Regions from separate parts of the Vibrio sp. R11-SG3-ISO9 genome, predicted to be linked through region 3. Evidence: predicted binding sites of a transcription regulator. Region 3 holds the regulator's gene; each other region holds the start of a gene.
The links. Region 3 encodes MetJ, which represses methionine synthesis genes. Its sites were predicted from a motif close to TTAGACNTNTANANGTCTAA; they were not measured.
Positions count from the first base shown of each region.

Region 1: a site for MetJ is predicted at 2,371-2,390, ahead of metH (methionine synthase). Genes of this name have one in related genera too.
Region 2: a site for MetJ is predicted at 3,745-3,764, ahead of metN (methionine ABC transporter ATP-binding protein MetN). Genes of this name have one in related genera too.

Region 1 is NZ_JCBDGU010000030.1:1,308-7,777, forward strand. It holds tRNA gene AC6R05_RS09000 (tRNA-Trp) at 1-12, shown strand, start outside; gene AC6R05_RS09005 (cation:proton antiporter) at 986-2,269, opposite strand; gene metH (methionine synthase) at 2,439-6,116, shown strand; gene lysC (lysine-sensitive aspartokinase 3) at 6,180-6,470, opposite strand, start outside.
Region 2 is NZ_JCBDGU010000009.1:92,139-98,608, forward strand. It holds gene AC6R05_RS02950 (carbohydrate porin) at 1-1,019, shown strand, start outside; gene metQ (methionine ABC transporter substrate-binding lipoprotein MetQ) at 1,113-1,922, opposite strand; gene AC6R05_RS02960 (methionine ABC transporter permease) at 1,948-2,625, opposite strand; gene metN (methionine ABC transporter ATP-binding protein MetN) at 2,615-3,649, opposite strand; gene gmhB (D-glycero-beta-D-manno-heptose 1,7-bisphosphate 7-phosphatase) at 3,866-4,417, shown strand; gene AC6R05_RS02975 (MliC family protein) at 4,467-4,805, shown strand; gene treR (trehalose operon repressor TreR) at 4,882-5,826, shown strand; gene treB (PTS trehalose transporter subunit IIBC) at 6,020-6,470, shown strand, end outside.
Region 3 is NZ_JCBDGU010000012.1:69,160-75,629, reverse strand. It holds gene AC6R05_RS04805 (bifunctional aspartate kinase/homoserine dehydrogenase II) at 1-190, opposite strand, end outside; gene AC6R05_RS04800 (O-succinylhomoserine (thiol)-lyase) at 190-1,374, opposite strand; gene metJ (met regulon transcriptional regulator MetJ) at 1,584-1,904, shown strand; gene AC6R05_RS04790 (malic enzyme-like NAD(P)-binding protein) at 2,054-3,340, opposite strand; gene rpmE (50S ribosomal protein L31) at 3,549-3,767, opposite strand; gene priA (primosomal protein N') at 4,091-6,292, shown strand.

The DNA of each region.
Region 1 (6,470 bases), on a different contig from region 3:
CCACCCCTGCCATCTTCGAAAGCCTCAGTAGAAATGCTGAGGCTTTTTTCGTATTCGACTGCCAAAAAATAAAACAGCGGATTCTGAGGTTACCAGAGATACATACGTTGGGAGTTAGATTTAAAACATAGTCGAATCCCCGGAGTTCCGGCCCAGTCCCCCAGCCATATTCAAAGGCTCTGACTAACGTCAGAGCCTTTTTTCTTTCAGACACTACAACAATACCATTAACAGAATAGCTGACTCCCCGATCACCAAAACAGCGTGTATTGAGAGCAGCTGTGCCAACATAGTCGACCTCTGAATCACTAGCCGAGTTCACCTGCTATATATTAAATTTGGAACAGTGTTGAAAGAGCTAAGCAAATCGCTCGCTTATCCGATCGAGTATTTGAAGTGTCAGCGCAATCGAGCATCGCCTTGTTGAAGGCTCTAGCTGAAACCCTAACGTATTTGTATTTTCTAAAGCTTGTGTCGAGAGTTAGAAATTCTCAACTCTGCTATGTACTGAAGCCTCGATAGGAGTTCTAGGGCCTTTCATCTGTTTCCACGAAGTAGTGTTGAGATAACTAGATGACCTGGCTTACTAGTTTGATGGATCTAACTAGAGTGGAGTTTGTACCCACCTGTATCAGAAGCTCTAACTTATATCTAGGCTTTTTGTTGTTTAGGAAGTATTAATCCACTTCCTGCCACATGAAGACAACACATCTGTAATCCTCAAATTCCAGTTCCATTTAATTTATAAGTGAAGGGATAGTCTGGTGCTATTGAGCGCAAATACTACTTAATCCTTGATTAGCTCTAACTCATTGGTGTCTGAACTATCGAGACAAGGCTGTGTATTTCAAAAAGTGAGATTTTCAGTAGTTGCTAGGATGTATTAATGCGAAGAGTAAGCGAGTAGGAATGATAGTTAGAAGATGGCTTGATAGGGACAGGATAGAGGCTACTTAGGAAGCAGCCTCTATATAGGGTAGGAGTGTTATTTGTTTAACTCTTTTTCTGCGAGCTTAGCCTTCTCTATCATTGGTGTAATCGTTGAGCCTTGAATTAAGATTGAGAAGACTACTACTGAATATGTCATGACTAGGATGATCTCTTTTACATCGATAAGTTTGTCTTCGATGACCCAGATACCTGATGGAATAGATAGAGCCATTGCGAGAGCTAGACCACCACGTAATCCGCCCCAAGTAAGAATTTTAACTGACCATGGGTTGTAGCTTCTAAAGCGCTTAAAGCCAATGTATGACAAGAATACACTGAGGTATCGTGCTCCTAGTACTAACGGTACAGAGAAAGCCATTAAGATCCAGTCTTCTTCGTGGAATTCAAAAAGTAGCATCGACATACCGATCAGTAGGAATAGCACGCCATTTAGAAACTCGTCGACTAGCTCCCAGAAGTGGTCTAAGTGATCTTCACTCTCTTTTGAGAAGCCGATAAAGCGAGTCCAGTTGCCGATCATAATACCTGATACCACCATAGCTAATGGACCTGATACATGGAGTACTTCTGCGAACGCGTATCCAGCCGTTGGGATGCCGATAGTCAGTAACAACTCCATTGAGTGGTCGTCGGTGTTACTAATCAGGTAATGGAACAGGAGTCCTAATGCAAAACCGTAAACAATCCCACCAATCGCTTCTTGGATAAATAACATCGTTACGCTACCTACCGTTGGAGCTTCAGTACCAAATGCAATGGTAAATAGGGTGACAAAGATAACCAGACCAAAGCCATCATTGAACAGCGATTCACCTTCAATTTGGGTCGAAATGCGTTTTGGTGCATCGAGTTTTTTAACGATCGCGAGTACTGCTATTGGGTCAGTCGGTGAAATAAGAGAGCCAAACAGCAGGCAGTAGATAAGATCAAATTGAATGCCGATAACTTGGCAGAATCCGTAAAGCACAAATCCAATAAAGAAAGTCGAAAATAGAGTTGCTCCTAATGCGAGTACTGTGATTTCCCACTTCTGATCTTTTAGATTAGGTAGTTTAATCCCTAGTCCACCTGCGAATAATAGGAAACCTAAAATTCCTTTGAGTAGAAAATCTTCGAAATTGATACTTGCCACTGTGTCTGAAGCGATTTCAGACAGCTGAAACCAATTGTTTTGACCAGCAATCAGGATAATCAGTGAAAGCATCATCGAACCAGCAGTAATGGCGATTGTGGTTTGCATCTTTCCTATCTTGCTGTTTACAAACGCTATCAACATTGCTGCTGCAGATAAAAAGCAAAGTGTGTAGTAGACCGACATTGGATTTCCGATATGTAACAAAATATGAACATGAATTTTCGTCCTCTATCGCTTAAATAGCAAACTGTTTTTTGTCATAGATTAGTTATCAAATTCTCCGTTTAGACGTCTAGACTCCTTTTTAATGTGTGATAGGATGGAGTGATAATTAAAGGAATGAGGCTGTACTGTGGGAAGTAATGTAAAGCAACAGATCGAAGCTCAATTAAAGCAACGAATTCTATTGATCGATGGTGGCATGGGCACCATGATCCAGAACTATAAACTGGAAGAGCAGGACTATCGAGGAGAGCGCTTTGCTGATTGGCATAGTGATCTTAAAGGCAACAACGACCTTTTGGTGCTTACTCAACCTCAGCTTATTAAGGACATACATTCAGCTTACTTAGAAGCTGGCGCAGACATCCTTGAAACCAATACCTTTAACGCTACTACCATTGCGATGGCTGACTATGATATGGAAAGCCTTAGCGAAGAGATTAACTTTGCTGCAGCCAAGCTAGCTCGTGAAGCCGCTGATGAGTGGACTGCGAAAACACCGGAAAAGCCTCGCTATGTCGCTGGTGTGCTTGGTCCAACTAACCGTACTTGTTCGATTTCTCCTGATGTAAATGATCCGGGCTATCGAAATGTTAGCTTTGATGAGTTAGTGGAAGCTTATTCCGAATCAACCCGAGCGCTGATCAAAGGTGGTTCTGACCTGATCCTGATTGAGACCATTTTCGATACTCTAAACGCTAAGGCTTGTGCCTTTGCCGTTGATACCGTGTTCGAGGAGTTAGGTATTACTCTGCCAGTAATGATCTCAGGTACTATCACTGACGCATCAGGTCGAACGCTTTCCGGACAAACAACAGAGGCTTTCTACAATTCACTTCGCCACGTTCGCCCGCTGTCCTTTGGCTTGAACTGTGCCCTAGGACCAGATGAACTGCGCCCATATGTAGATGAGCTTTCTCGCATTTCAGAAACATTTGTCTCAGTTCACCCCAATGCTGGTCTTCCTAATGCCTTTGGTGAATATGATCTCTCTCCTGAAGATATGGCCTCTCACGTAAAAGAGTGGGCGGAGAGCGGCTTCCTAAACCTAATCGGTGGTTGTTGTGGTACCACGCCAGAACATATTCGCCATATGGCTAATGTGGTCGACAATGTTAAGCCGCGTGCTTTACCTGAGTTAGCTGTCTCATGTCGCCTATCAGGATTAGAGCCTCTCACTATCGAAAAAGACACCTTGTTCGTCAACGTTGGCGAGCGTACCAACGTTACCGGTTCTGCTCGATTTAAGCGTCTGATTAAAGAAGAGCTTTATGACGAAGCTTTGGAAGTTGCTCGTCAACAAGTTGAGAATGGCGCGCAAATCATCGACATCAATATGGACGAAGGCATGCTAGACGCTGAGGCGTGCATGGTGCGTTTCTTAAATCTGTGTGCGTCTGAACCTGAAATCTCTAAAGTGCCTATTATGGTCGACTCCTCGAAGTGGGAAGTCATCGAAGCCGGCCTGAAATGTATTCAAGGTAAGGGCATCGTTAACTCGATCTCTTTGAAAGAAGGTAAAGAGAAATTTGTTGAGCAAGCTAAGCTGATTCGCCGTTATGGTGCTGCAGTTATCGTGATGGCTTTTGACGAAGTTGGCCAAGCAGAAACCCGTCAGCGTAAGCTAGAGATTTGTACTAACGCATACAATATTTTGGTGGATGAAGTCGGTTTCCCGCCGGAAGATATTATCTTCGACCCGAACATCTTTGCGGTTGCGACAGGTATTGAAGAGCACAACAACTACGCGGTTGATTTTATTGACGCGGTAGCAGACATCAAACGCGACCTTCCATATGCGATGATTTCAGGCGGTGTATCTAACGTGTCGTTCTCTTTCCGTGGTAACAACTACGTTCGAGAAGCGATTCACGCGGTGTTCCTGTATCACTGTTTCAAGAACGGTATGGATATGGGTATCGTTAATGCTGGTCAGCTTGAAATCTACGATAACGTCCCTGATAAACTGCGTGAAGCGGTAGAGGATGTGGTTCTAAACCGTCGTGATGACTCGACTGAGAGACTACTAGATATCGCTGCTGAATACGCTAATAAAGGTGTCGGTAAAGAGGAAGATGCTTCAGCACTTGAGTGGCGTACTTGGGCGGTTGAGAAGCGCCTAGAGCATGCACTTGTCAAAGGTATTACTGAATTTATCGTCGAAGATACTGAAGAAGCTCGTTTGAATGCCAGTAAGCCATTAGAGGTCATTGAAGGCCCTCTAATGGATGGTATGAATGTGGTTGGTGATTTGTTTGGTGAAGGTAAGATGTTCCTTCCTCAGGTAGTTAAGTCAGCGCGTGTAATGAAGCAAGCCGTTGCACATTTGGAGCCTTTCATTAACGCTTCTAAGCAAGCTGGTTCTTCAAACGGTAAGATCTTGCTCGCTACTGTAAAAGGTGATGTTCACGATATCGGTAAGAACATTGTGGGCGTGGTACTGCAGTGTAATAACTACGAGATTATTGACCTTGGAGTGATGGTTCCTTGCGAACAGATCCTAAAAGTCGCTAAAGAAGAGAATGTCGACATTATCGGTCTATCTGGCCTAATTACTCCATCACTCGATGAGATGGTGCATGTAGCTAAAGAGATGGAACGTTTGGATTTCGATTTGCCACTGTTGATTGGTGGTGCAACAACTTCCAAGGCGCATACTGCAGTTAAGATTGAACAGAACTACAAGAACCCTGTGGTGTATGTGAACAACGCATCAAGAGCGGTTGGGGTATGTACGTCCCTGTTATCTGATGAGCTTCGTCCTGCATTTGTTGAGAAGCTAGATTTGGATTATGAGCGTGTTCGCGATCAGCACAACCGTAAAAAACCTCGCACTAAGCCTGTAACGTTAGAGCAAGCTCGAGCGAATAAAGTCGCTATTGATTGGGAAAGCTATACGCCGCCAGCTCCAGCTAAGCCGGGCGTTCATGTTTATGATGACTTTGATGTTGCAACCTTGCGTCGTTACATTGATTGGACTCCGTTCTTCATGACTTGGTCTCTAGTGGGCAAATACCCTGCAATTCTTGAACATGAAGAAGTAGGCGAAGAGGCAAAACGTCTATTCAAAGACGCCAATGACCTACTTGATCGAGTTGAACGCGAGGGCTTACTTAAAGCTCGTGGTATGTGTGCGCTGTTCCCTGCGGCAAGTGTTGGCGATGATATTGAAGTGTACACTGATGAGTCACGAACTGAGGTCGCTAAGGTTCTGCACAACCTACGTCAACAAACCGAGAAACCGAAAGGGTTTAACTACTGTCTGTCTGATTACATTGCGCCAAAAGAATCAGGTAAGAAAGATTGGATCGGTGCCTTTGCGGTGACAGGCGGAATCGGAGAGCGTGAGCTTGCTGATGAATACAAAGCTGCGGGCGATGACTACAATGCGATTATGATTCAAGCTGTGGCTGACCGTCTTGCAGAAGCATTTGCAGAATATCTACATGAACAAGTGCGTAAAGATATCTGGGGCTACTCTGCCGATGAAAACCTCTCGAACGATGAGCTGATTCGTGAGAAATACCAAGGTATTCGTCCTGCACCGGGTTACCCTGCTTGTCCTGAGCATACTGAAAAGGGCGCATTGTGGGAGCTATTGAAGGTTGAGGAAACCATTGATATGTCTTTGACGAGCAGTTATGCGATGTGGCCAGGTGCATCAGTATCGGGTTGGTATTTCTCTCATCCAGATTCACGCTACTTTGCAATTGCTCAGATTCAGCAAGATCAAGTAGATAGCTACGCTGATCGCAAGGGTTGGGATTCGCTTGAAGCCGAGAAGTGGTTAGGTCCAAACATTAACTAAGATCGACTAGAAAGAGAAAGGGTTGCCATTGAGCAACCCTTTTTTTGTATCTAATTGATTATTTTACTCTTGCTCAAACAACTCTTGGTGTAGTTTTTGAATTGCTGAACGAGAAACTGATTCATGGACTAAGAAACAAAGATTGTGTGGGCTTGCACCATAGCAGATCATGCGTAAGTTGAAGTCTTCAAGAGTGCTGAAGACCTGTTTTGCATAGCCTTTGCTCTCACTCATATTGTTACCAATAAGCGCAACAAGACATAGGTTGTGTTCAACTTCTACTGTACATAGCTCTTCAAGTTCTTTGCGTACAACTTCAGGCAACTCTGGGGCACCACCAGAAGTATCTGTTTG
Region 2 (6,470 bases), on a different contig from region 3:
TATATGGCGAGTTTGGTTTTAAGAAAGAGCTGTTCAATGATGAAGAATCGACTTTCCTGATTGATTCGATGTTGGCTTACTGGGAAGGCCAAGATGAGAACGCGAAAGATCGCAATGTGGAAGTGGTACAGCTGAACATCCAAGCGACGGGCCTGTTCGACGACAAAGACATTACTATGTGGGCGGGTGAGCGTTACTACCAACGTCATGACGTGCACATCATCGATAACTACTACTGGGATGTGAGCGGTATTGGTGGTGGTGTTGAGCACATTAACCTAGGCCCAGGTAAACTCTCTCTGGCTCTCATTCAAGACACAGTAACGGGCGACGTTGATGATGGGAAAGAGACAACAGCAATGATTGCCGATGTTCGCTACGCAGGTATCCCACTATGGAAAAATGCAGACTTAGAGCTAGGTGCTGACTTTAACTTTGGCAAAGAGAAGAAAGACCAATCGCTTGATGCTGATGATAGCGTGATGCTAACAGCAAGCTTGAACCAGAACCTACCAACAGGATTCAACAAAACCATCTTACAAGTTGCAAACTCTGGCTATGCTGAGCAGATGACTACCTTTGGTACAGGCAGTAACTTGGTGCGTGATGAGAACAACAACAACGCTGAAGGTTTCCGTTTGATCAACTGGGGTGTGGTTTCAATTGGCGATAACATCGAATTTGGTCACACGGTTCGCTATGCCTACGCGACGGATGTAGGTGCTAACAATACCAAAGATGAATCTTTCAGTGCCGTTATTCGACCACTGTATAAGTGGGATGAGAAAATGCGTACTGTGCTAGAGCTGGGTGGCTTCGTTGAGAAAATTAATAACCAAGATGGTGCCGGCGGTAAATTTACAGTGGCACAGGCTTGGGTTCCTAAAACGGGCTTCTGGGCGCGTCCTGAGTTCCGTATCTTCGCAACCTACATCCATGATGCAGAGAATGACGATGCATTCGGTACTGGCGAGAACAGCGAAGTGAGCCTAGGTATGCAGGTAGAAGCTTGGTGGTAATCCACACTGTATAGCTGCTAGTAAAACATCGGGCAAAGAAAAGGGCTGACATAATGTCAGCCCTTCATTATTGAGGTGAGTGAAAAGCGTGGATTACCAGCCTTTTACTACGCCACCTTGGAAGATGTCAGACGCTGCGTTGTACACTTCTTCAGTTTGGTAAGCTTTCACGAAGTTTTGTACGTTTTCTGCGTTTAGGTTCTCTTCACGTGAAACGATTAGGTTTACGTATGGAGACTCTTTGTCTTCAACGAAAACGCCATCTTTTTGTGGAGTTAGGTTGATAGAGCTTGCGTAAGTTGTGTTGATGATAGATAGCGCTACGTCATCCAGTGAACGTGGAAGTTGTGCTGCGTCTAGTTCAACGATAGTTAGGTTCTTTGGGTTACCTACGATGTCACGAACAGTTGCTAGAAGGCCAACACCATCACGTAGTTCTAGTAGACCTTGTTGCTCAAGAAGCAGTAGAGAACGACCTAGGTTTGTTGGATCGTTTGGTACTGCGATACGTGCACCGTCTTCAATTTGGTCAACAGAAGTTACTTGCTTAGAGTAACCCGCGATTGGGTAAACAAATGTGTTGCCTGCAATAGTTAGCTTGTAGCCACGATCAGCAACTTGCTGATCTAGGTATGGCTTGTGCTGGAATGCGTTGATGTCGATTGAACCATCATCTAGTGCTGCGTTTGGTGTTACGTAGTCAGTGAACGTTACTAGCTCAACGTCTAGACCAAATTTCTCTTTTGCAACTTTAGCCGCTACTTCTGCTACTTGAGCTTCTGCACCTGCCATAACGCCGACTTTAATTTTTGATGTGTCGATCTCTTTCTCGCCACAACCAGATAGCACTAGTGCTGATGCCGCTGCTGCGATAGCAAGTAAACTTTTTAGGCTGAATTTCATAATAATCTCCTTTTAATACATCTTTTTATCTGTGATCAACACGGCGAACAATCGAGTCACCAATGGATTGAATGATTTGAACTAGAACAATCAGCATCACAACCGTGACAGCCATAATCGTTACATCATAGCGGTGGAAACCATAGCGAATGGCTACGTCACCAAGACCACCACCGCCCACAGTACCTGCCATTGCAGAGTAGCTCACTAGGGTCACTAGTGTGATGGTTACTGAATTGATAATAGTGGGTAACGCTTCTGGTAGCAGAACTTTTGTGATGATCTGCGTTGGCGTAGCGCCCATAGATTGTGCTGCTTCAACAAGCCCAGTTGGGACTTCCAGCAGCGCACCTTCAATAAGACGAGCCACAAATGGGATTGCGCCAATAGTTAGAGGAACAATCGCTGCTGTTGTACCGATAAAGGTACCGATCAGTAGCTTAGTTAGTGGGATGATAGCGACCATCAATACTAGGAAAGGGACAGAACGGCCCACGTTCACTATCGCGCCAAGAATTTTGTTTAGCTTGGTGTTTTCTAGCAAGCCACCTTTTTTAGTGGTGTGCAGAATAACGCCCAGTGGAATACCCACAGCAAAGCCCACGATGCCAGCAACGGCTACCATGTATAGCGTTTCCCAAGTTGCGCCAAGTAGTAGGTTTCCGTTTAGGCTCAACCAATCTGTGATCTCATTAAAGGACATAGCCAAGTACCTCTACTTTTACATTGTGTTCACGTAGGAATTCGATTGCTGCGTTGTCGTCTGCTTCTGTGCCGAAAAGTTCTGCGACCATCATGCCGAACTTCACGCCACCGGCGTAATCGAGGTCAGAGCTTAAGATGCTAACGTCGATGTTGAACTTACGAGCGATTTGAGTCATCAGCGGTGCATCAACGGTTGCACCAGTAAACTCAAGACGAACCAGAGGGTAGCTACCTTCAACGCGTGTCGTTTGCAATCTCGCTTCGTAATCTTCTGGAATAGAAAGGTCGAGTGTTGAACGAATAAATTGATGCGCCAGCTCTGTTTTAGGGTGCGCAAAGATGTCGCCAACAGTGCCTTTTTCTACCAATTCACCACCGCCGATGATCGCGACTTCATGACAGATGCTCTTTACTACGTCCATCTCGTGCGTAATCAATAGCATTGTGATGTTTAGCTTGCGGTTGATCTCTTTAAGTAGCTCAAGGATAGATTGAGTCGTAGCCGGGTCTAGTGCGCTGGTCGCTTCATCACACAGTAGCACTTTAGGGTCAGACGCCAGTGCACGAGCAATCGCAACACGCTGCTTTTGACCACCACTTAGGTTTGATGGGTAGCTGTCGCGCTTATCTGCAAGACCAACAAGTTCAAGCAGTTGGCTTACTTTCTCTTCGATGATCGCTTTGTCTGTACCAGCAAGTTCTAGCGGCAGTGCAACATTATTGAACACGGTACGAGAAGAAAGCAGGTTAAAGTGTTGGAAAATCATACCGATATTGCGTCGCGCTTCACTTAGCTCTGATTTGCTTAGCTTTGTGAGGTCTACGCCATCAACAATCACTTCACCTGAGGTTGGTGCTTCTAGCATGTTTACGCAGCGGATCAGTGTACTTTTACCTGCACCTGATGAGCCGATAACGCCAAAGATCTGACCTTGAGGAATGTGAAGGTTAATGTCTATTAAGGCATTGATTTCTTTAGTGCCTTGATAGAAAACCTTGTTGACTTGATTCACTTTAATCATAAATAAACCTGTAACGGTGAACAGAATAATATGTTGATAGTTCGTTCGATTTACAGACGATGCTATGGCGTAACGTGATCTAAGTCAATAGATATTTTTACGTCTAGACGTCTAAACGTAAAAATATCTATATCAAGCTCTGTAATTAGCAGGTGATGAAGCTACTAAAGCGTGCAATAATTAGTGATTAATAGAGAGTTGATTGAGAACCAAATTTTGTCAAAACCGGCTGTATTTTTAGATCGTGATGGCGTAATTAACGTAGACCACGGTTATGTGCATGATGAGCATGATTTCGAGTATATCGACGGCGTCTTTGAAGCGGCAAAAGCCTTCAAGGACATGGGGTACCTTTTAGTATTGGTCACCAACCAATCGGGTATCGCTCGCGGTATGTTTAGCGAAGACCGCTTTCTATCGTTAACTCAATGGATGGATTGGAACTTTGTTGACAATGGCGTCGAGCTTGACGGTATTTACTACTGTCCACATCATGCAGAGCACGGTATTGGCGAATATAAGCAAGACTGCGATTGTCGTAAGCCAAAGCCTGGAATGTTCATTTCTGCGCGCGACTTCTTGAAGATCGATATGGCGAAGTCAGTGATGATTGGCGACAAAGCGGAAGATATGATGGCAGCAGAAGCTGCGGGTGTTGGCACTAAGGTGCTCGTCAGAACGGGTAAACCAGTAACAGAAAAAGGTGAAGCCTTAGCGAGCGTGGTCCTCGATAGCATTGCAGACGTGCCTGCTTACCTGAAGCGTTAATTCAACAACAACAGTGATTGGGTTGTTCTTTTAATCGAAAGGGATGTTTATGAAGAGACAGTTTACAGTTTGTGCCTTTACGTTGGCCGCATTGATGGGATGTTCTCAATCTGCAGTGGTTGAGAAAGATATCTCTAGTGGTGAATACATGACTTATCAGTTTGAATCTGAGCGAACGTTTGATGTCGCTTACGGTGATGAGCAAGCGGTACTGCGACTTCCTGACAACCAATACCGACTCAAACAAGTGGTTGCAGCTTCTGGTACTAAGTATATTCTTGATGACGGTACCACGGAACTGATGAACGGTATTACCCTGTTTACCAAAGGCGAGCACGCTCGACTTGAACTTGGACGAGTTATTTACCGTAACTGCCGCATCCAATAATCAATCACTCGATGGCGACAAGTCACTGTAAATCAGTTGCTTGTCGTTTTTTCTCTGAATAACTTTATAAGACTCCATGCAAAAAAAACTCACTATTCTCGATATCGCTAAGCTTTCAGGTGTTGGTAAATCAACGGTTTCTCGTGTTCTCACTAATGATCCCAAAGTGAAGCCAGAAACGCGTGAAAGAGTAGAGAGAGTGATTCAGGAGTCGGGTTATACTCCCTCTAAATCTGCACAATCGATGCGTGGCGGCAGCCAAAAAGTGGTTGGCGTGATCATCTCTCGTCTAGATTCCCCTTCTGAGAACAAAGCCGTGAGTACTATGCTCGAAGAGCTGTATCGTGCTGGTTATGATGTGGTGATCATGGAGAGTTTGTTCGATCGCGAGAAAGCCAATGAGCACCTTCAAGTTCTTAAGCAGCGTAACGTCGATGGCATTATTGTGTTTGGCTTTACCGATTGTGACATCGAGGCCATCGAATCGTGGGAACATCGCGCGGTTGTTATTGCATTAGATACCGAGAATGTCACCTCGATTAACTACGATAACCAGCAGGTGATTGGTACTGCTCTCGCGCATTTGAAAGATCAGGGTTTATCAGACATTGGCTTTATTGGTGTTGACCCTAGTGATAAATCGACCGGTGAACTGCGTCTGAATGCCTACCTTAACTGGTGTGGTGAAAACAACATTGAGCCGAATTACCAGACTGGTGCTCTACACCATGAGAGTGCTTACCAATTGGTTGATCAAGTGCTTACCTCTACTACCCAAGCGATTGCTTGTGCTAGTGATACATTGGCACTTGGCGTGATCAAGCGTCTGCAAGAGTTGCAACGTGAAGATGTAGTGGTCACCGGGGTCGGTGGCAACGATCTACTTTCATTTTTATTCCCACGTGTATTTAGTATTGATCCGGGTTATCAATCGGCGGGTGCTTTAGCTGCTAAATTATTGATATCTCAATTACTTGGCCAAACACCTATTTCTCATCACACCCAAAAACCCATCGTTTAACCCCTTATTTCTAGGGTGAACTAGGTCTATTTACTAAACTGAAGAGTGTGATCTTATTCAATTAATGGGACTGTTCCCATTTTAATTTTATAATCATGCAGGCATTATACTTACCAATCCATGGGAATGTTCCCATGAATAACAAATTCATCTGAATTTGAGTGTAGAACGAAGAGAACCAGGGTGGGGTAGTATGAGTAAGATAGCGAAGCAAGACATTACGCGTCTTATTGAGTTAGTGGGTGGTAGTGACAATATCGCAAGCGTTAGCCACTGTTTAACTCGCTTACGTTTTGTGTTGAACGACACAGATAAAGCAGACAAAGTTGAGTTGGAAAAACTGAGCTTAGTAAAAGGGTGTTTTACCAACGCAGGTCAATTCCAAGTTGTGGTTGGTACTGAGGTCGATGAGGTCTACAAGCTACTGATTGAGCAGACCGGCAAACAGGAATCGTCGAAAGATGAGGCGAAGTTGGCAGCTCGTCAAAACATGAATGTGCTAGAGCGCGGTATTTCACACCTTGCCGAAATCTTTGTACCGCTGCTTCCTGCCATTATCACTGGTGGTCTTATCCTTGGCTTTCGTAATGTCATCGGCGACATTCGTATGTTCGATGGTAAGACTTTGGTTGAGCTTAGCCAGT
Region 3 (6,470 bases):
CCAAGCGTCCATCTTTATCTAGCGCCTCTAAAAATTCGATCAATCGGTTAGTGGTTTTGCCTGCCGCAGACACCACAACCAAGTCTGTTTCACTAGAGTACTCTTTGAGAATACTGACTACACGTTGATAGCACTCAGGGTTTGCCAAACTGCTACCACCAAATTTATGCAATTGGCGAAAGTTAGCCATTACTTGCTCTCCCCGTTATCGATGAACTGCTGCGCTTTGGCAAAGGCTTGTTCAAGGTCAGCAATCAGGTCTTCTGCGTCTTCAAGGCCTACCGAGAGCCTCAGAAGTTGATGAGACACACCCGCTTCCGCCAGAGCTTCTTCGCCCATTGCGCGGTGTGTCATTGAAGCTGGGTGACAAATCAAGCTCTCGACACCACCCAGAGACTCTGCCAGTGAAAACAGCTCTAACTCACCAACAAAGTGTTTCAACGCCTCGAAAGAGCCAGCAAATTCAAAACTCAGCATAGACCCAAAACCAGACTGCTGCTTCTTAGCAATCTCATGACCCGGATGCTCAGGCAGGCTCGGGTGATAAATGGTATCAACCAAAGGTTGTTTCTGTAGCGCCGTTAGAATCTCACGAGAGCTCTCTTCATGAACACGCATACGCGCACCTAGTGTACGGATACCACGCAGCGTCATGTAGCTATCAAATGGTGTCCCCGTTGCACCAATACAGTTACCCCACCAAGCCAGCTCTTCAGCGTGCGCTTCGGTTTTAGTAATCACTACGCCGCCGATCACATCTGAGTGACCATTGATGTACTTAGTCGTTGAATGGATAACAAAGTCAGCACCAAGCTCTAGAGGCTTTTGGAACACAGGAGTCAAGAAGGTGTTATCAACCGCCACCAGCGCCCCCACCTCTTTTGCCTTGCGGCAGGTTTCTTCAATGTCGACGACACGTACCAGTGGGTTTGATGGCGTTTCCAACAAGATCAATTTAGGCTTGAGTGCGATCGCTGCATCGAATGCGGCTTGATCCGATTGATCGACAAACAGAACCTTAAAGTCACCCTTTTGTGAGCGTGTATTGAAAAGACGATAAGTACCACCGTAGCAGTCGTGTGGTGCCACGATCAGATCATCGCTACCAAGGAAAGCGGAAACCCAAAGGTTTAATGCAGAAGTACCACAGTTGGTCACAACTGCCCCCTTACCAGACTCCAACTCAAACAGGGCTGTTTCTAGCAAGCCACGGTTTGGGTTACCTGAGCGAGTGTAATCATACTTAGGCACTTCACCAAAAGCGGGAAAACCGTAGTTAGTCGACAGATAAATTGGTGGAACAACGGCATGATGTTGAGTGTCTGACTCGATACCAGTACGTACGGCGATGGTTGCTGGTTTCCGGCTGCTCATAGGTGTTTCCTTACAGGTTTTGGCGTCTGAGAATCACAGCAGCTTGTCGGGGTTTTGCGGCTGTGTTAGATATATGTTATTCACTTTACTTTCATAAGAATGAGACGTCAACACTTCTAGACGTCTATATGTCTTTGCTTATGGCGGTAAATCCCGCTAAAATCACCCCTATTAATTTAATCTAACAACTAAAGTGATGAAGGTACGCAATGGCCGACTGGAATGGTGAATACATAAGCCCATATGCTGAGCATGGAAAGAAAAGCGAACAAGTAAAGAAAATTACAGTTTCTATCCCTCTAAAAGTGTTAAAGGTTCTAACTGACGAGCGTACCCGCCGCCAGATTAACAACCTACGCCATGCAACAAACAGTGAGCTGCTATGTGAAGCCTTTCTGCATGCATATACTGGCCAGCCTCTACCAACAGATGAAGACCTGCGTAAAGACCGCCCAGACGATATCCCAGCTGAAGTGAAAAAGCTGATGACAGAGATGGGTATCGAGTTCGAAGCGTTTGATGAAGAATAATCATAACTCAGTCACTACCTTCAACATTTGATTCGCTTTAGCTGAACCATATCGATTGCCGAAATCATCTAGCATGAATTTCTGGCATAAAAAAACCGACTCCAGATGAGTCGGTTTTTTATTATTCTCTTCGCTCTACTACACGATGGCTATGCCATGTAGTTTGCTGGTATCTCAATACGAGCCACACCTGAATCAACCGCCGCCTGTGCAACTGCTTTTGCCACGCGAGGCAATAGACGTGGATCCATTGGCTTAGGAATGATGTAGCCTTTACCAAACTCAAGTGCATCAGCACCTGCTGCTTTTAGTACGTCTGCAGGTACTTCTTCTTTCGCAAGTTCACGAATCGCTTCCACTGCCGCTAGCTTCATTGCATCGTTGATCTCGCTTGCACGAACATCAAGAGCACCACGGAAGATGAATGGGAAACACAGAACGTTGTTTACTTGGTTCGGGTAATCACTACGGCCAGTACCCATGATAAGGTCGCTACGAACTTCGTGAGCAAGCTCTGGCTTGATCTCTGGATCTGGGTTAGAACACGCGAATACGATCGGCTTGTCAGCCATCAGCTTCAGCGATTCTGCTGGTAGCAGGTTAGGACCTGATACACCTAGGAATAGGTCTGCACCTTCAATGACATCTTCTAGAGTACGCTTGTCCGTGTTGTTCGCGAACAGCTGCTTGTATTCGTTCAGATCGTCACGACGAGTGTGAATCACGCCTTTACGATCTAGCATGTAGATCTTCTCACGCTGCGCGCCACACTTGATCAGCAGTTCCATACACGCAACTGCCGCTGCACCTGCACCCAAACAAACAATCTTACACTCTTCCAGCTTCTTACCTTGAAGCTCGATCGCGTTCAGCATACCCGCAGCAGTTACGATCGCCGTACCGTGTTGGTCATCGTGGAATACTGGAACGTCACAACGCTCGATTAGACGGCGTTCAATCTCAAAACAGTCTGGTGCTTTGATGTCTTCTAGGTTGATGCCACCGAATGTATCGGCAATGTTCGCTACCGTGTCAACGAACTCATCGATTGTGCGGTGTTTTACTTCAATATCGATAGAATCTAAACCTGCAAAACGCTTAAACAGTAGCGCTTTACCTTCCATTACTGGCTTAGAAGCAATAGGACCTAGGTTACCTAGGCCAAGAATCGCTGTACCGTTAGAGATAACTGCAACCATGTTGCCTTTACCTGTGTACTTATAAACGTTATCCACGTTCTGTGCGATTTCACGAACTGGCTCAGCCACACCTGGGCTGTAAGCAAGGGCCAGATCTTCTGCAGAATTTGCAGACTTTGTCAGTTCAACGGCAATTTTGCCAGGAATTGGGAACTCATGATAATCAAGAGCTTGCTGACGGAATTGTTCTTGAGGTGATAGTTCTTCAGATTGAGCTTGGAGAGTGTCATCAGACATGGGTGTAGGTTTCCTAGAATATTATTATTTGGGGGAATCCATTTTATATTAATGGATGTACTTCAAAGTTCCTAGGTGGTAAAGCCCCCTGTCTCATTAAAAAACGAGAATTCACTACTAATAAGACCAGTGCCCAGTTGAAATTACTAAACGCCAGATAACAAAAAAGGACACCGAAGTGTCCTTTTTCATGTCTACTAAGCGAGAATTACTTCTTGCTAGATAGAGCACCGAAACGCTTGTTGAAGCGATCTACACGGCCGCCTGTATCAACGATACGTTGCTTACCAGTGTAGAATGGGTGACATTTGTCACATACGTCTAGGTGGATAGAATCTTTACCTAGAGTAGAGTTGAATTCAAATGTGTTGCCGCAAGAGCAAGTAGCTGTTACAGCTTTGTATTCTGGGTGGATACCAACTTTCATGGGAAAACCTCAATTAGGCCGTGTCGCCATCCGATTCTAAGCCGGACACCACACGTTGTTAAAAAATAGATTAAAGACACCGCATCTCACGAAAACGTGATGAAGCCATACCTTTAAGGCGCAGTATAGTAATGAATCTGTGAGGCAGGATCAACCAGTTTGGATGATTTTTTCGCCACTATTGCATGATTTCTTCTTTTATTACCTTTTTATGCTTTGCATAACTCCATCATCGACTTTAGCAAACAAACTGCTTCTCGAATTTAACGTTCTTATCCTTTAGACTGGTCGCCCTGCACTCTCCAGAATTAACAAGCGAATTTATGCGTCCAACGATTGCCCGAGTGGCTCTGCCAGTCCCCCTAGATAGACAGTTTGACTACAAAATCCCAGGTCATTTGTTTCCTATCATTGGTGGGCGCGTCTCGGTTCCTTTTGGCCGCCAAACTCTGACAGGCATTGTCACTGCGTTGGTCAATGAATCTGAGTTTGAATTCGACAAGCTTAAACCAATTAAAGCCCTACTCGACAATCAACCCGTATGGCCTGACTCGGTATACTCCTTGTTGGTATGGTGCAGCCAGTTCTATCAATACCCATTAGGCGAAACCTTTGCTAACGCCCTGCCAAGCGCATTGCGTAAAGGTAAACCTGCAGACTTCGCGACACTGGTCGAGTGGCAAATCACACCACAGGGTAAAGATCAGTTAATGCAAGGCTTTGGACGCGCAGTCAAACAGGCCAAAGTAATGCACTTGCTTGAGAATGGCCCTGTTCCGCATCAAGAGTTTATTGACCAAGAGATCTCAAGCTCAGTACTCAAAACCCTTGAAGAGAAAGGCTGGATAGAGTCTCGCGAGAAAAAACCGACGCGTTATGCATGGCCGAGCGATCTTGAAAACGACCAAGACAAGCCAAAGCTCAACGAAGAGCAAGCTATCGCGATTGCGACAGTCAATAGCCAAACCGACTTTGGCTGTTTCCTATTAGAGGGTGTTACGGGTTCGGGCAAAACAGAAGTTTACCTAAACATGATTAAGCCGGTGCTAGAGCAAGGCAGACAAGCCTTAGTTTTGGTTCCTGAAATCGGCCTGACCCCGCAAACCATCAACCGCTTTAAAAAACGCTTTAACGTGCCGATTGAAGTCGTGCATTCAGGGTTAAATGACTCTGAGCGCCTAAACGCTTGGCTATCTGCTCGCGATAAGATCGCAGGCATTGTGATCGGCACTCGCTCGGCTCTGTTTACGCCATTTGCTGACCTCGGCATCATTATTGTCGACGAGGAACATGACGCGTCATATAAGCAGCAAGACAGCCTGCGTTACCACGCTCGTGATGTTGCTATCATGCGCGCCCACAAAGCGCAGATTCCAATTGTGCTTGGATCAGCAACCCCTGCATTTGAAACCCTACACAACGCGCAAGTTGGCAAGTATGGCCATCTGACATTGAGCTCACGTGCGGGTGCAGCCGTACCAACCACTAACAAGGTTCTGGATGTTAAGGGGGAGTATCTTGAGAGTGGCTTATCGGCATCATTAATTGCTGAGATGCAAAGACACCTCAAATCCGGCAACCAAGTGATGCTGTTCTTAAACCGTCGTGGCTTCTCTCCAGCGTTGATGTGTCATGACTGCGGTTGGACGGCAGAGTGTAAGCGCTGTGATGCCTACTACACCTATCACCAATACAGTAATGAGATGCGCTGCCACCATTGTGGTTCTCAGCAGCACATTATTCATAACTGCCAAGGGTGTGGCTCGGCTAATCTAGTGACCGTAGGTGTTGGCACAGAGCAGCTTGAAACACAGCTTGGGCAGCTGTTCCCTGAATACAAAACCATACGAATTGACCGCGACAGTACCCGTCGCAAGGGCAGCCTAGAGAATGCCTTAGAATCGATTCGCCGCGGTGAGTACCAGATTCTGATTGGCACACAGATGCTTGCCAAGGGACACCACTTTCCGGACGTAACTCTGGTAGCACTGCTCGACGTCGATGGTTCGCTCTACAGCAGTGACTTTCGAGCCTCAGAACGCCTAGCTCAACTGTTTATTCAAGTTGCAGGCCGTGCTGGGCGAGCAAGCAAGCCTGGCGAAGTGATTCTACAGACTCATCACCCAGAACACGGGTTGCTGCAGGCGTTGCTACACAAAGACTACAACCACTTTGCTCAGACTGCGCTCGCCGAGCGTAAACAGGCGATGCTACCGCCCTATACCTTTATGACGCTATTCCGCGCGGAAGCCAATGACCCACACCTTGTTGAAGAGTTCTTAAGACAGGTGCGTCACACCTTAGAGTCGCACCCACTGTTTGATCAGTTCTGTATGGCACTAGGGCCCACTCCAGCACCGCTGGCCAAGCGTGCAGGAAAGTCGCGTTGGCAGTTGATTTTGCAAACCCAAACTCGCTCACTTATGCAGAAGTTACTCATGAGTGCAAAACCTGCGATAAACATGTTGCCACTCGCAAAAAAGGTACGTTGGTCGCTCGACATTGAGCCGCAAGATCTCAGCTAAACCTTACTGGCTTAAAATTACTGATAGGTTTATTCACGGAAATTTCATATTTATCGTGAGCAACTTCACACTAGTCATGTGATTTTTGTTAATCTAGCCGTAACTTTGTATCGGCTAAACACATAAAATATTGCAATAAAAAAAGTGTTAGCAACACTTTCATAATATCAATCAATTA